DNA from 2 places in the Paenibacillus septentrionalis genome. Region 2 is predicted to be linked to the other one. Evidence: a T-box and tRNA genes for the amino acid it is inferred to sense, from the RefSeq annotation. Region 2 holds a T-box; the other holds one or more tRNA genes.
The links. A T-box is a leader RNA that pairs with one kind of tRNA and senses whether it is charged. The one in region 2 lies ahead of ACFP56_RS03090 (valine--tRNA ligase), so its partner is inferred to be a tRNA-Val.
Positions count from the first base shown of each region.

Region 1: it has a tRNA-Val gene. The T-box ahead of ACFP56_RS03090 (valine--tRNA ligase) is inferred to sense a tRNA for this amino acid. The anticodon was not compared.

Region 1 is NZ_JBHSTE010000001.1:350,705-358,736, reverse strand. It holds gene ACFP56_RS01720 (hypothetical protein) at 1-151, shown strand, start outside; gene ACFP56_RS01715 (hypothetical protein) at 109-390, shown strand; gene ACFP56_RS01710 (hypothetical protein) at 692-985, opposite strand; gene ACFP56_RS01705 (HAD family hydrolase) at 1,311-1,931, opposite strand; tRNA gene ACFP56_RS01700 (tRNA-Val) at 2,529-2,603, opposite strand; gene ACFP56_RS01695 (S-layer homology domain-containing protein) at 2,790-3,716, shown strand; gene ACFP56_RS01690 (cysteine hydrolase family protein) at 3,827-4,378, shown strand; gene ACFP56_RS01685 (nicotinate phosphoribosyltransferase) at 4,382-5,824, shown strand; gene ACFP56_RS01680 (DUF3892 domain-containing protein) at 5,877-6,101, opposite strand; gene ACFP56_RS01675 (MBL fold metallo-hydrolase) at 6,114-6,830, opposite strand; gene ACFP56_RS01670 (stalk domain-containing protein) at 7,122-7,697, shown strand; gene ACFP56_RS01665 (DUF1292 domain-containing protein) at 7,772-8,032, shown strand, end outside.
Region 2 is NZ_JBHSTE010000001.1:659,255-667,286, reverse strand. It holds gene ACFP56_RS03095 (LysM peptidoglycan-binding domain-containing protein) at 1-844, shown strand, start outside; T-box leader at 913-1,154, shown strand; gene ACFP56_RS03090 (valine--tRNA ligase) at 1,205-3,841, shown strand; gene ACFP56_RS03085 (bifunctional folylpolyglutamate synthase/dihydrofolate synthase) at 3,871-5,244, shown strand; gene murC (UDP-N-acetylmuramate--L-alanine ligase) at 5,252-6,646, shown strand; gene ACFP56_RS03075 (hypothetical protein) at 6,790-8,032, shown strand, end outside.

The sequences.
Region 1 (8,032 bases), 310 kb from region 2:
TGTACGCGTATTGGCTGTTGGAGAGAAGCGTCTATTAGCTTATTGTGACACGGCTAAAGCCGTTCGGACATTCATGCTTGATAGAATTGTGGATATGGAGGGGTTGAAGTGGCGATTGAATGCAAAGCCTCAGAAGCAGCAGCAGGCATAGCCAGCTCCAATACAACTTGCTTGCAAGCGTGTAGCGGCAGATTTCCTGCTGAGCTAATCCGTTCCTTGCAGGAGCATATAGAGGTAGTCGTTATGATGCGTGACAGCCAGGAAGCAGAAGAGCTCAAGGTTGTAGGCACGGTAGAATGTATCGATCAACAGGCTGGTCGATTTCGTGTAGATGGTGAGTGGTTTAACGGTAATGAGATCGAGGCTGTTTATTTGAAAGAGCGAAGCTGATGGATTTACTAGCGCTTTTCGCTTCTAATTGTGTTAAGGTAAAAGGTTAATCAGTTTAAACAGTTTGAGCTCAAACAGCGTCATAAGCTCGAGCAACGTGAATCAAGTGTCAGTGCAAGCGTGCTGACGCTTTTTTGCGTTTAACTATTTATTTTTCTCGAGCTTCTTATCTGACAGACAACTATGTAAAGTCGATAATAATGAATACATATAAGGAAGGAATGTATGTATTTCCCCCGGAAGCTCGTTTAACAAACGCAACTTTCGGGGGATGCATCTTTTGGAGTTTATCACAATGGGGCTACTCAGTATCCTCGTTGAACGTATCCTGTGCGGCATTGCCTTTCCCTTGGTCATCTGGATATACACGTTCAGTTCCTTTATGCAGCGCCCGATTCTCATAATCGAATCGATTAGGTGGCCGCTGATCCTTGCGCCATGGTGTGCTTTTGCCAAGTGTTTCTGCGTTGATAGGCGAGCCGTAGGGGCCCTCTGCAAACTCCTCAGCCGTTAAGTCATTACGCTGGGACTCTACGGTAGCCAGATCCGTATACTCGCTTCGTTCTTCCTTAAGAAAGCCTTCCTCTTTTGTCATAGACACCCTCCTTAGCATGGTCATTAGTATACCCATTGGACGAGTGAAAATTGCAAATGTAGAAACCTATAGTACAGCTTTAAACGAAAGGTTAACATGGTTGGTGCAATGATACTGTGAAGAGCGCTACACAACGGTTTTAGGTTAATACGTATTTGATTCATATTGTGAAGGAGCGAATTACTAGTGACAATGCAATTTTTTTCATTCTTGACTACTACTAAATAGAAAAAACCGCCTTTTTCAAGACGGTTAGATTGAGTTGACAAACTGTTCCCTATCAATTGATGATTTTACCCAAATGAATACTGATCTCCTAATGTATCTAATCTACAAATTTCAGTATATCTAATGGCTTTTCAAACTTGTATTTTGCGGGTATGTTTTCATGATTTTTACATCCCCATAAAGCTAATCCGAAATCAACACCAGCATCTCTGGCACATTCAAAATCATAAATAGTGTCACCTATGTATATTGAAGATGAGGGTTCAGCTTTTGAAATCTCTAAAAACTTAATAATTGGTTCAGGATTTGGTTTATGTTTCTTTGTATCATCTGCACAAACTATATATGAAAGATAACTCATTAGGCCAAATGGTTCAAAATCATCTTTTAATTCTTGTTTCGTCTTTGATGTGACAATACCTTGGTCTAGACCCTTTTTCTTTAAAGTATCCAAAAGAATGTTGATTTCATTGTAAACATGAATTGAATGATAGAAGTCTTTCATAAAGAAATTCCATCTTTCATTAGCCTTATCAATATTATCTATACCAAGTTTAGGCAAAGAATCGGAACCTGGAATCCCTAATACAAATGACAATTCTGACCGTGCAACATCCTTGTTGTAATCTGTTTTTAGAAGCTTTTGAAGTGATCCCAAAACCGCATCTTCTGTATTAATAAGTGTTCCGTCAACATCGAAAATAATAGTCTTATACATTGTTCCACAAACCTCCTATAAATTGCCGTGTACTTCTAATTTTATAGTATCACTTAAGATTGATTGCTTTCAAATTTTTTAATTAATACTGGACAGTGTTATGAAGCGTTAGTTGGAATGCTGCACAGTACGACGAAACAATGAATGGGATTAGACTAGATATTGATTACAAAAAAATAAGTAAGAAACGTTTCAAGCCGCTGAAATTGTACATAATATTTTTATCTTGCTATGTAGAAATCGTTAGCTTGAAAAAAAGATTCTCTACGGTAAAAGTAATTAGGATCATAATATGGGTGGAGGACGTATTGGATTCATTCTCAATAAACAGGATGACAGGAGTGGACGATAGTTGGAGGAGAGTGGAAAACTGATAGAATCTAGCAATACTTTAAGATAACTGATAGTTCCTGGCAAAAGAATAGAAGACGAAAATGATAAGTACAAACGCTTAGTTTGTACTTATGTTCAATCGAATCAATAATAATTTCGTCCCCAAAAATATTAGGACATCATAACGATAAAAAACCAAGAGATAATTCACCTTGTAAAACAAGAAAACCCCTTGATATATCAAGGGGTTGAACGTTTATATTCTGGTAGGACGGGCGGGGATCGAACCCGCGACTTCTACCCTGTCAAGGTAGCACTCTCCCGCTGAGTTACCGTCCTATAGCACGTATAGCAACATTAGCTATATTATCACAGCGTATAGCAATTATCAAGCATTTTATATCAAAAACAGTTAGGCAATAACTGATATGAATAGGACAATAGACTTAAAATTTCATTGTTGCGCAACAATTTTTTGAGCTGCTTCGTTTAATCGTGTGAAACCAAATTAAAGGAGGAATTGATGTGAAAGGGAAACGTATGGCAGCAATCGTATTGTCGCTTGCAACGGTGATGGCCTTGACTCCTGTTGCTTCAGCTTTTAGTGATATTAAAGGACTGAAGGGAGAAAAGCATATTCTTCAATTGAAGGAGAGAGGCGTCATTAAGGGTGATGCGAAAGGGAAAGGTGCATATCATCCTCAAGACAAATTAAGCTACGCACAAGCAGCAGTCATGCTTGATGAGGCGTTCGAACTCAGTCTAGCTCATATCCTATTTGTAAAAGAGCCAAAGGCTAGTGATGTGTACACTAAAGTAAAGGATAATACATGGTATTCTCAAGCATTTGTAGATGGATATCACAATGGTCTTATCTTTGATAAAGACATTAATCCAAACGCACCAATTAGCCGTGAAGAGTTCGCTGCTCAACTAATGAAGCAAGTGGATCGTTTAGGCGACTATGCGTTAATTAAAATGTATGTTGGGTATACTGATGAAGATAAAGGCAAAGACGAATACAAGGGTGAAATCCAAAAGCTGCTATTGCTAAAATTCGCTGAGCTGAATAAGGACGGGTCCTTTAATCCAACAAAGCCGATCACCCGTGAAGACGCTGCGATTTGGGTAAGCAATGCTTTGAAATTTGTAGAAGAGCAATTTGGTGATAAAGAAGAAGAACAAGGTGACAAGCAAGTGGCATTGTCTGAGCTAACATTCAAAACTGAAAAAATCAACGATGATGTGAACAAGGTTACGGTTAGCGCAACTGTACCGCATCCAGGTTATGGCATGAATATTTCTGAAATCAGCTTTGAGGGTGATGTTGCGATTATCAAGCTGACGCAAGTAGATCCAAATCCGGATATGATGTATCCACAGGTGATCTCAACGGTAACAGCTGATACGTATATTTCATCTCAATACAAGATTAAGCTTATAGCTGAATAATAAACAGAAAAGAAAGATGGAGGAGATACCTTCCATCTTTCTTTTCTGTTTATTGACTTCTTACGAAAAAACTTCATAATATAACCATTACCAATTTTGAGGTGAGAACTGTGAAGGCTTTGATTGTCATTGATTATACGATTGATTTTGTTACAGGGAAGCTTCCTTGCGGTGATCCAGCGATTGCCATTGAGGAGCGGATAAGTGCTTTAACGGAGCAATTTGTGAAGGAAGGCCAATATGTGGTGATGGCTGTAGATCTTCACGAGGAAAACGATTCGTATCATCCGGAAACAAAACTTTTTCCTCCTCATAATATTAAGGGCACTTCAGGGAGACATTTATATGGTAAGCTGCAGCACGTTTATGATACGAATGCCAGCAGCATTTATTGGATGGACAAAACGCGATACAGCGCATTTTGCGGAACTGATCTGGAGCAGCGCTTACGGGCAAGAGGGATTCATGAGCTGCATCTCGTAGGGGTTTGCACCGATATTTGCGTGCTTCATACAGCCGTTGATGCATATAATAAAGGCTTCGCCATCACGGTTTATGAGGATGCAACGGCAAGCTTTAACGCTGCAGGTCATGAATGGGCGCTGGGACATTTCAAAAATTCGCTGGGTGCGAAGGTTTTGCGAGAAGGAGAGCAGGTGTAGGTTATGACAGAACAGCATTTAATGCTGCACACGGATAAATATCAAATTAATATGATGTATGCGCATTGGAAGCACCACACTCATCATCAAAAAGCTGTGTTTGATGTTTATTTTCGCAAGCTGCCATTTGGCAACGGCTTTGCTGTTGCAGCAGGCTTGGAGCGGATCGTTCGCTATATTGAAAATTTACGATTTACTGATGAGGAAATTGAGTTTCTCGCGAGGCAGGAAGAGCAGTACGACCTGGCCTTTCTTGAGGAATTGAGACAATTTAGATTCCACGGTGATCTGTATGCAGCAGTAGAAGGGACTTTGGTGTTTCCAAATGAGCCTATATTGCGAGTAGAGGCTTCTATTTTTGAAGCACAAATTATTGAGACGGCTATTTTGAACTTTCTTAATTTCCAAACCTTGATTGCGACGAAGGCTGCACGCATTAAGCAAGTTGCCCCGAATGATATATTGCTTGAGTTTGGCTCAAGAAGGGCACAGGAGGCTGATGCGGCGATTTGGGGAGCAAGAGCGGCTTGTATCGTAGGATTCCATGCGACGAGCAATTTACGAGCTGCGATGCTGTTTGGCCTGGACGCCAAAGGTACGCATGCACACGCATGGGTGCAAATTCATGAAAGTGAGCAAGAGGCGTTCGATCGTTATGCAGAGGCACTGCCAGATAATGTAACGCTGCTTGTTGACACCTATGACACGCTGCGTGACGGTGTGCCTCATGCGATTGAGACAGGTAAAAAGCTTGCAGCAAAAGGCAAAAGCTTGAAGGCAATTCGTTTGGATAGCGGTGACTTGGCTTATCTGTCCAAGAAGGCGCGCGTCATGCTCGATCAGGCAGGCCTGCAGGATGTGAACATTGTTGCCTCCAACGATTTGGATGAAAATATTATCGTGGAGTTGAAAGCGCAAGGAGCGAAAATCGACAGTTGGGGTATCGGCACGAAGCTGATTACCGCTTCAGACAATCCAGCGTTAGGTGGCGTATACAAGCTTGTTGCGAAGGAGCAGGACGGAGGCTATGAACCGGTCATCAAAATTTCCGGCAATCCCGAGAAAATAACGACGCCAGGGAAGAAAAATGTATATCGCATTATCAACAACGAGACAGGCAAGGCGGAAGCCGATTATATCGTGATGCATGATGAGGTGCTGGAGGGCAGCAAAGAGCCGCTGATGCTTTATGATCCTTCTCATCCGTTTATTCGGCGCAAGGTGGAAAATTATCGCGTACAGCCGCTGTTGACACCTATATTTGCTGCGGGACAGCGTGTATATGAGCTTCCAACTGTAACAGAAATAGCCGCTTATCATGTAAGCCAGCTCGATTTATTTTGGCCGGAGACACTCCGCAAGCTGAATCCTGAGAAATACGATGTTGTGTTAAGTGATAAAGTGTGGAATATGAGAAAAGAGCTGATTAATCAGCACGCCAAATAAAAAGAAGGTAGGATGAAGCAGGCGGCAAGCCTGACATCCTACCTTCTTTTCATTAAAAGGTTGGCAATTGATCTAGATTATTTGAAGGTGTATCGTCCGGAATCGACCGAATATGCTGTTCATGGTCGCGGCCTTTAAAAAGCTGCAAGTTTTTGATTTCTCCGTTTTTAACCATTTCCTGTGCCTGCAAATAATCTACCACTGTTCCGGAGGATAGCTTGAATTCTACAATATCACCCTCACTATTTCGTCTTACAGCGACAACCTCTTGCTGCATAGGATCAGCTCCTTATTCGATAATAGACGGTTTGCCTTGCTCGACAATTTCCATAGCACCCGTCTTACCGATATAGTTCCCAATTGTATCGCCATAATGCATGAGTTTAATTTTTCGTTGAAGCTCAACCGGAAGGGTTAGCAGCTCCTCAAGTGTTGCGTGCACTTGTCCAGGCGGCTCTAGCTGGCAATCATGATAAATCGTTTGGATTCCAGATTGGTGAAGCTCTATGAGCAGATTTGGACTGAACACCATATCTGCGGAATAAAAGAACGCATCATTAAAAATAAATGAGTAGCTATCTTTGTTTTTAATATGCTCGGTTTTTAACAGCTTCACCTTGAGATCAGGTGCGAGTTCAATATCGACATTCGGTTGAAGGGGGACAACGTGAAAGAAATCTTCTATCTGATTCAGTTCCCCCTGGGCCATTCCACCGCGCAAGGAATGGTTCCATAATGGCTTGATCAAGGATTCTGCTATGTACAGCGTAGGCTTGCGAGAATACGTGTACATCATCTGAAAAGCAAGTTCCTCAAGCCCTCCAATGTGATCGGCATGAATATGACTAATTAACACACCGTCCAAGTCAGAAAAATTTCTCCCTGATTGATATAAGGCATGAGGCAGAGTGATTCCACAATCGATCAAAAGCCTCAGATGTTTGGTTTCGATTAGAGCATTATTATTAAAAAAGTTTTTAGCAAAGGCGTTCCCTGTACCAAGCATTGTAATGTTCAATCAGAAGCCTCCTCCCACGACATTCATTTAAATATAGGGCATCTTTTTATGTACTGTCAGTAATATGGATCACAAAATTGGAAAATCGTATTAGTTGCATTTTATAGAAAGTACTTCGAATTTTCAATTAGTCAACAGATTTTCACAAACATACAGCTGTTGATTTCTAAAGATGAAAAATATTTTATCATTAATTTTCTTTCATTCTACGCAACTTTTTTACAGATTGCCAGTCTAACCTTGTATAGGAAAGCTCATATACTGGAGGTTATTCAGACAATGAAAGGTAAAAAAATAATGCTGTTCATTTGTGTCATCATGGTATGGGGCTCAACCATTGTATTCGCTAATGCATCCAGTCAGAAGATTAAAGTTCTTGTCAACGATGTGAGTTTGGGCGAGGTTGGTGCGCTTATCGATAACTCGACGTATTTACCGCTTCGTCGAATAGGTGAATCGCTTAATGCCATTATCGAGTGGAATGCTAGCAGCAAAACTGCGATGATCTACAGCCCGAATGTACATATGTTTGTCTATAACAGCAGCGGTGGTTCAGAGACAACGTTTGGCGAAGTATCCAAAGGCTTCAATGGAAAGATTAAAGTGTTTGCGCAAGTTGATGATGTTCAATTTAAATTAAACGCTGTTCGATTCACGATTGTTGACCCAAGCGGCAAAGAAACACAAATTCAAAGAATCCCCGTAGATAAAAACAGAGACAACTATTGGTTTGTTACGGATGAGACAAGCTATCGGTTTAGTTCTTCTGGCAAATATACGCTGCGCTGTTACATGCAAACAGAATTTAGTGAAGATTGGGTCGTTACTTCTGAAAAAATTATTACATCGACCTAATTCAGTTTGACCGTACCATCACATTCTGATAGGATGAGAATGGTGAATATACAAATTGAAAAGAGGTAACGACTGTGAGTGAACATCAACACGGACCAGACTGCGGATGCGGACATGATCACGATCATGAGCATGAAGAGCATGTGTTTATTATAGCAAATGATGAAGGCGAAGAGCGAGAGATGGTAATGGTCTACACGTTTGAGTCAGAAGATAATGTGTATGCTGTTTTGCTTGACCGTCAAGATCCAGAACGTGACGGTGTTATTTTCCGAGTCGAGGAAGAGGATGAAGAAACATTCCTGGTCGGCATTGAGGACGACCAAGAATGGGAT
Region 2 (8,032 bases):
GAGCCAGTGGGGGCAAGCAACTGATCAGTCGAGCTTCGTCCAGTTTATTGAGCAAAAGTATGGAGCGCCTCAAGAGCCAGCTGTTTCTGAAGAGGAGCTAAGCTATCCAGATCGTCAGCAGGCTGAACAAGAGGAAGAGCAAATTGCAGCTGACAGTGCTATAAGCTGGCATGAACAATCAGCATTAGAAGAGTCGCTTGAAGCAGTACAGCAAGAGGAGCCTGAGCGTATCGAAGCTCAAGAGCAATCAAGTGCAGCAGCTGTGAGTGAGACAGAACAGCAGGAGCAGTGGAGTGCATGGGAGCCCGTAGAAGCAGAACAAGCCGAACAGCAAGATGAAGCATCAGCTAACGATGAACCTGCGCGAGATGAACAGGATGCCGATCAGGAAGAAGCTCACGAAGAAGCTGTCGATTCGGAGCAAGAACAAGAGGAGCAGCAAGCGCCTGAGTCTCCTGCTGCTGAACGTGAGCTTCATATAGCGCTTAATGGGAAGCAAGATGAAAACGAAACACAAGGAATACGTACGATATTGAATTCCAGCTTGAGGGAGCAGGCTGCTCAGCAGGCAGCAACTCTGCAAAAGCAGGAGGAAGACCGTCAGCAGGCTGAAGCAGCAGCCAAGCAGACAATAGATGACGATATTGAGTGGCAGCAGCTGTTTTTAAGCAAGCGTCCAGAGCAAAATGAATTTAAGCGGATTCGTATGATTATTGTACAGAAGAATGACACGTTGGAGGAAATCGCATCACGTTACAGCATTAGCCCGCGTGATTTGCTTGTTCGCAACAACCTGCATGAATCTGCGATCACAGAGGGACAACTGCTTTACATTCCATCTTAAGTTCTTAAAGTACCTACTTGTTATAAATTGACTAGTTCCTCATCATGCGTTATTATATTAGTATATGTCTAATAATGTTGATGAGGAATAATATACAATTGTTGCCTTCAGAGAGTAGAGCTGTTCGCTGAGAGGTTCTACAGGATAACAAGTATATGGGTCGCCTCTGAATTGCCAAGCTGAACTCAGCTATGATGCTGGAAGTAGGTGCGGCCGGCAACAGCCGTTATCTGTATGAAGTGCCATACGACGGAAATTCGTTGTGTGGAATGAAGGTGGTACCACGGAAGAATAGCCTTTCGTCCTTTTTAAGGATGAAAGGCTTTTTTATTGCATAATTTTCGTATGGAGGATGAAAACATGTCAGAGTCTAAACCAAGCATGCCTACGACGTATGATCCAAAGGCTGCTGAACAAAAATGGTATGAATATTGGACTAGCAACAACTTCTTTCAAGCTGGTCAGCGTAAGGATGCTGAGCCGTTTACAATTGTAATCCCACCGCCTAACGTAACAGGCATGCTCCATATTGGTCATGCGCTTGATTTTACGCTGCAGGATATTATTATCCGTACAAAGCGTATGCAGGGCTATGATGCGTTATGGCTGCCTGGTACGGATCATGCGGGAATTGCTACTCAGACGAAGGTTGAACAGAAGCTGCGCGAGCAAGGCGTCTCTCGTCATGATCTAGGACGGGAAAAGTTTCTTGAGCAGGTATGGGAATGGAAGGATCAATATGCGAACACGATTCGCGAGCAATGGGCGAAAATGGGATTGTCGCTTGATTACTCCCGTGAGCGCTTTACGCTGGATGAAGGCCTTTCTAAAGCTGTACGCGAAGTGTTCGTACGTTTATATGAAAAAGGCTTGATCTATCGCGGCAAAAAAATTATTAACTGGGATCCTGCTGCGAGAACGGCACTTTCTGACATTGAAGTAGAATATAAGGAGCTTAACGGACATCTGTATCATTTGCGTTATCCGTTGAAAAACGGTTCCGGTTATATTACGGTTGCAACGACGCGTCCTGAAACGATGCTTGGCGATACAGCGGTTGCAGTGCACCCCGAGGATGAGCGCTACAAGCATTTGATCGGTGAAATGCTCGTGCTTCCGATTGTGAACCGTGAGATTCCGATTATTGCAGATGAATATGTAGAGAAGGATTTCGGATCTGGCGCGGTAAAAATTACGCCTGCCCATGACCCGAATGACTTTGAAGTGGGCGAGCGTCATCAGTTGCCGCAAATTATTGTGATGGATGAAACGGGCACGATGAATGAAGAAGCGGGTCCATATAAAGGGATGGATCGCTTTGATTGCCGCAAGCAACTTGTTGCTGATTTGCAGGAGCAAGGCGTATGTGTGTTGATTGAGGATCATGTTCATCAGGTTGGCCACAGTGAGCGCAGCGGCGCAGTAGTAGAGCCGTACTTGTCCACACAATGGTTTGTAGCGATGAAGCCGCTGGCAGAAGCTGCGATTGCTGCTCAAAAATCCGGAAAAGGCGCACATTTTGTGCCTGAACGATTTGAGAAAACATATCTCAACTGGATTGAAAATGTACGCGATTGGTGTATTTCCCGTCAGCTATGGTGGGGGCATCGTATTCCAGCCTGGTACAATGACGAAACTGGAGAGCTGATTGTATCACGTGAGGATCAGAATGATCCGAATCTTCGTCAGGACAATGACGTTTTGGATACATGGTTCAGCTCTGCGCTATGGCCGTTCTCTACACTCGGCTGGCCTGAGCAAACAGAGGATCTAAAGCGTTACTATCCTACTAATGTTCTTGTAACAGGTTACGATATTATCTACTTCTGGGTTGCTCGCATGATCTTTACTGCTCTTGAGTTTACGGATGAAATTCCGTTTAAGGACGTACTGATGCATGGTCTTGTACGCGATAAGGATGGACAAAAAATGTCCAAGTCGCTTGGCAACGGTGTAGATCCGCTTGAAGTTATTGAACAATATGGCGCTGATGCGATGCGCTTTATGATCTCGACAGGCAGCACGCCAGGACAGGATTTGCGTTTCCGCTATGAGAAGGTTGAGCAGGCGCGCAACTTCGCCAACAAGATCTGGAACGCATCTCGCTTTGCCTTGATGAATCTTGAAGGCTTCAAGTATGAGGATATAGATCTAAACGGCAAGCTGGGCACAGCTGACCGATGGATTTTGCATCGCTTGAATGAAACGGTGCGTGATGTCACTCGCTTGATGGATAGCTATGACTTTGGCGAGACAGGACGCTTGTTATACAATTTCATTTGGGATGATCTGTGCGATTGGTATATCGAATTTTCGAAGCTTAGTTTGTATGGAACAGATGAAGCGGCTAAAAAAGCAACGCAATCCGTTCTTGCTTACGTGCTCGATCGTACGCAGCGTTTGATTCATCCGTTCATGCCATTTATTTCTGAGGAAATTTGGCAGCACCTTCCTCATCAAGGCGAAACAATTACACTTGCTCCTTGGCCGGTGTATGAGGAGTCGCTTGCTGCTCCACAAGCTGTTACGGAAATGGAGCTGCTGATGGAAATGATTCGTGCGATTCGCAACATTCGTGCTGAAGTGAATGTTCCGATGAGCAAAAAGGTTGAGCTGCTTGTTAAGCCATCAGGAGAAGCGGAATATGCCATCCTGTCGTCCAATGAAGAGTTTATTCAGCGCTTCTGCGGAACTTCCTCCTTGGAAATTGCAATCGATATGGCAGCGCCGGATAAGGCTATGTCTGCGATTGTAACAGGTGCTGAGCTTTATTTGCCGCTTGCTGGTCTGCTTGATATTGGTCAAGAAATCGCTCGTCTTGAAAAAGAGCTGGAGCATTTGAATAAAGAGGTTGAGCGTGTTGAGAAAAAGCTTGCTAATCAAGGCTTTGTTGCAAAGGCACCTGAAAAAGTAATTGAAGAAGAACGTGGAAAAATGAAGGATTATGCTGAAAAGCGTGACAAGGTTGTTCAACGTATTGCTGAGCTTCGCGGTTAAACTATCGCAGGAAGAGAGGAAGAATGGATATGAGCAAACTTCAAGATGTCGCTGCTATGCAGTCCTATTCAGAGGCTGTCGAATGGATTAATGGACTAATTCCGTTCGGCATACGTCCTGGCTTAGAACGTATTGAGCAATTGTTGCAGTCACTTGACAATCCACATCGCAGATTGCGTTTTATCCATGTTGCAGGCACGAATGGTAAGGGCTCGGTATGCTCTTACCTTTCGCATGTTCTGCTCAAGGGTGGATATGATGTAGGAACATTTACTTCGCCATATATTACGAAGTTTACGAATCGCATGCAATATAATGGTCAAGATATAGAAGAGGAAGTTCTGCTGCAGCTTGCCAATAAGGTACGGCCGTTCGTAGAGGAAATGGCTCAGACAGAGCTGGGTTCCCCTACGATGTTCGAGGTTACTGTACTAATTGCGATTTTGTACTACGGAACAGTAACTTATCCTGATTACGTAGTATGGGAAACTGGGCTTGGCGGACGTCTCGATGTGACCAATATTGTAAATCCTGTTGTATCTGTCATTACGAATATCGGTCATGATCATATGGATAAGCTAGGCGATACGCTGGAAGCGATCGCGTATGAAAAAGCAGGCATTATTAAAGCGGGCACTCCCGTCGTGGTAGGTGTGACTCAGCCTGAGGCGCTTCGTGTCATTACCGATGTTGCCAAGGACAAAAAGAGTACATTATATCAGTATCAGAAGCAGTTTGATCAGATGCCGCTTTATGTAGATGAACACGAGCAGCAATTCCGTTTTGAAGGGATTTTCCGTAATATTGAAGAAGTGACGATTACGATGAAGGGCGCACATCAACGACAAAATGCTGCAGTAGCGCTTATGACGATTGAAGTGCTTCGTCAATATTTTGCTTTAGTTATAGATGATGAGGATTTACTTGAGGCAATGAAGGAAACTACCTGGCCTGGACGTCTGGAGCAAATTAGCGACCAGCCTCGTTTGCTGCTTGATGGGGCGCATAATCCCGAAGGAGCAGAAGTGCTTGCGCAAGCCCTCTCTACAACGTTTAAGTATGAAAAATTGCATCTTGTTATGGGAATGATCGAGAATAAGAATCACCGTGACACTTTGAAGCATATATTACCATTAGTGGATACACTAATACTTACAGAGCCTAATTATCGAATGGCTAAAGACGCTGAGCAGCTACGTGTCTTAGTTGAGGATCTTGTGCAAGAGCTTGCATTAACGTCCTTTCCCAACATTATTGTTGAAAAAGACTGGAAAAAGGCGCTAGAACGATTACTTGAAGCAACGAAGGAATCAGATCTTGCAGTAGTTACTGGTACATTGTATTTGATAGGAGACGTGCGCTCGTATATGCTACACAACAAGGATGCAGAAAAAGGCTGGTGAATTCTCTTTGAAAGCAAATGAACAAGTTCATTTCATCGGTATTGGCGGGTATGGTATGAGTGCTATCGCCAAGGTCGTTTTGGAAATGGGCTATAAGGTAACGGGGTCTGATGTAGCACAATCAGCTTTATCCAAAAAGCTTGCTGAACAAGGCGCAATTGTGAAGCTTGGGCATGATGCATCACATATTGATGGCGCTACACTCGTCGTTTATTCTACGGCGGTTAATGCTGATAATGAAGAGCTGGTGGCAGCGAAGCAAGCCGGAATTCCAGTCCTTCATCGCTCAGAAATGCTAGCCAAGCTTCTCAATGCAACCAACGGCATTGCAGTGGCAGGCGCACACGGAAAAACGACAACGTCATCCATGATCGCGCTTGTCATGGAGCTAACGAATCAGGATCCTACCTACATTATTGGCGGAGAGATTGTTAATCTTGGCACCAATGCAAAGGCAGGAAAAGGAGCTTATTTGGTAGCGGAGGCAGATGAAAGTGACGGGTCCTTCCTGCAATATCATCCATCGATTGCAGTTGTTACGAATATTGAAGCGGACCATTTGGAAAATTATGATGGAGATTTCGAAAATATTAAAAAAGCATATGTTCAATTTTTAAAGCAAGTAAAGCCAGAGGGTAAAGCAATCGTTTGCTTGGATGACGCCAATGTAAGAGAGCTGCTGCCAACGGTTTATACGGATCATGCATTACAGCAGACGCAGCTAATTACGTATGGAATTGATCAGCAAGCCGATTATGTGGCATCTTCAATCGAGGAAGGTGATCGCTGTGTAAGCTTTGAATTGAGCTATAAACAGCAATCACTAGGTACATTTAAGCTTTCTGTGCCAGGTCTTCACAACGTTTACAATGCAATGGCAACCATTATATCGGCCATTGAGGCGGGCGTTGACGTAGAAGCCATTCGTGATGCGATTAAGAAGTTTGAAGGTGCTAAGCGCCGTTTTCAGGTGCTGGCTGATACAAATGATATGCTGGTGGTAGACGACTATGCGCATCATCCTACAGAAATCTCAGCTACGATCCGAGCCGCTAAAGCTACAGGAAAAAAAATTACTGCTGTATTTCAGCCACAGCGTTTTACGCGTACTTATTTTTTATTGGATGAATTCAGCAAAGCCTTTCCAGAAGCGGATCAGGTAATCATTACTGATATATATTCACCGGCAGGAGAGACCGCGATTGAAGGTGTTTCTTCACAAAAGCTGGTTGAATTGATTGCCGCAAGTGGGCAGCAAAATGTTGCCTATATTCCGACAAAGGAACTGGTGCTGGAGCAGCTTAAGCAAACGATCTCACCAGGCGATATTGTCATTACAATGGGCGCGGGCGATATCTGGAAGGTATCGCATGAGCTAGGTGCCTTTATACAACAGCAGTAGAGGCATAAGGGCGAAAGACCTTTTCTCATTCATCAAAGTGAATGAGAAAAGGTCTTTTTTGTATTTCTATCTATTTTTTCTATCATATTTGAAACCTGCGATTCATAGAATGATAGTGTGATAGATGAAAAGGAGTGAGCATCGTGACGAAAAGCAATCGTATAACGTATCGATTTGATCGCCGAGGCAATAAAATAGATGAAGTACTGCCTGCTCGTGAAGCTGATTCTAGTATTGAACCGTCAGTTGTTGAACAGCCTGAGACTTTGATAGAGCACCAAGCTGAGGATGCTAGAGAGGATGTTTCATTAACAGAGCCTTCACACTTAGTTGAATATGAGCTTGATTATGACAAGCTTGAGCGACTTATTCGTGAAAGCAATGGAAGCGAGGCAGCATCTGTCTTGAGCGATGAGGTGAGCCCTCAGAATGCGGTAGAGGATACTTTTGATCTGAAGGCATCTGCTACGCTGTCAGACACGTTTCATAAGGCGGATCATGCAGAGGATATGAGTCAAAATATGTTGGAACATCAATCGCATCTAATGAAAGATACGGATAGTTCTACATATGCAGGAAATGGCCATGATTCGCATGAGCAGCAGCGGTATGTAGAACCATCGATGGTTCCAACTACAACTAAAGCTGCAGCGCAGTCCATCAGTTATGGTGAGCGCGAGCAGCAGAGGCTCTATGAGCTGGATCAATATGAAGATGAACTGCTGGAACGGAATTTCAGCTCAAGGACAAAAAATTTCGAACCTGATATGATAGAGGAGACACCGCGCAGATCTGACAGACGCCAGACATTTACCTGGGTAAATGGAGCGGTTTCTGTTGCGAGTGCGATTGTAACGGGTGTGTGCATAGGCTACTTGTTGCTTTCGCTTGTGTTTGGAATGTCAGTGTGGCCATTCTCTAGTCTGAACAAGTCAGCAGCGTCTGGGCAAAATGCTGTTCATGAAATAAAACCCAACACGAATGAGCAAGCTGAGGAACAGCTCGCAACATTGCCCGTGCAGTCGTCTGAGTCGTCTCAACCGGCTGTAGCAGGCTTGCAGCTTGATGGTGCACATTATAGCTATCAGGTGTTGCAGGCAGGTGTGTTTACCCTGGAGAAAACTCGGGATGAGGTGCTTGCTACGTTAAGTCATGCGGGCTATGAAGGTCATTTTATTAAGGACGACAGTGATCGTTACTTTGTTTATGCAGGCGTTGCTACTTCACCGACCAATGCAGCTCCTGTTCAAAGCGGTATTAAAGGGGTTGAAACGTATCGCAAGGAGCTAACGGTTACTTTACCGTCACAGATGCCATTTCTCGGTGAGGCTGACCAGCTGGAGCAATATGTGAACGAAGCCAATACGCTTATTGCGATGTATGCTG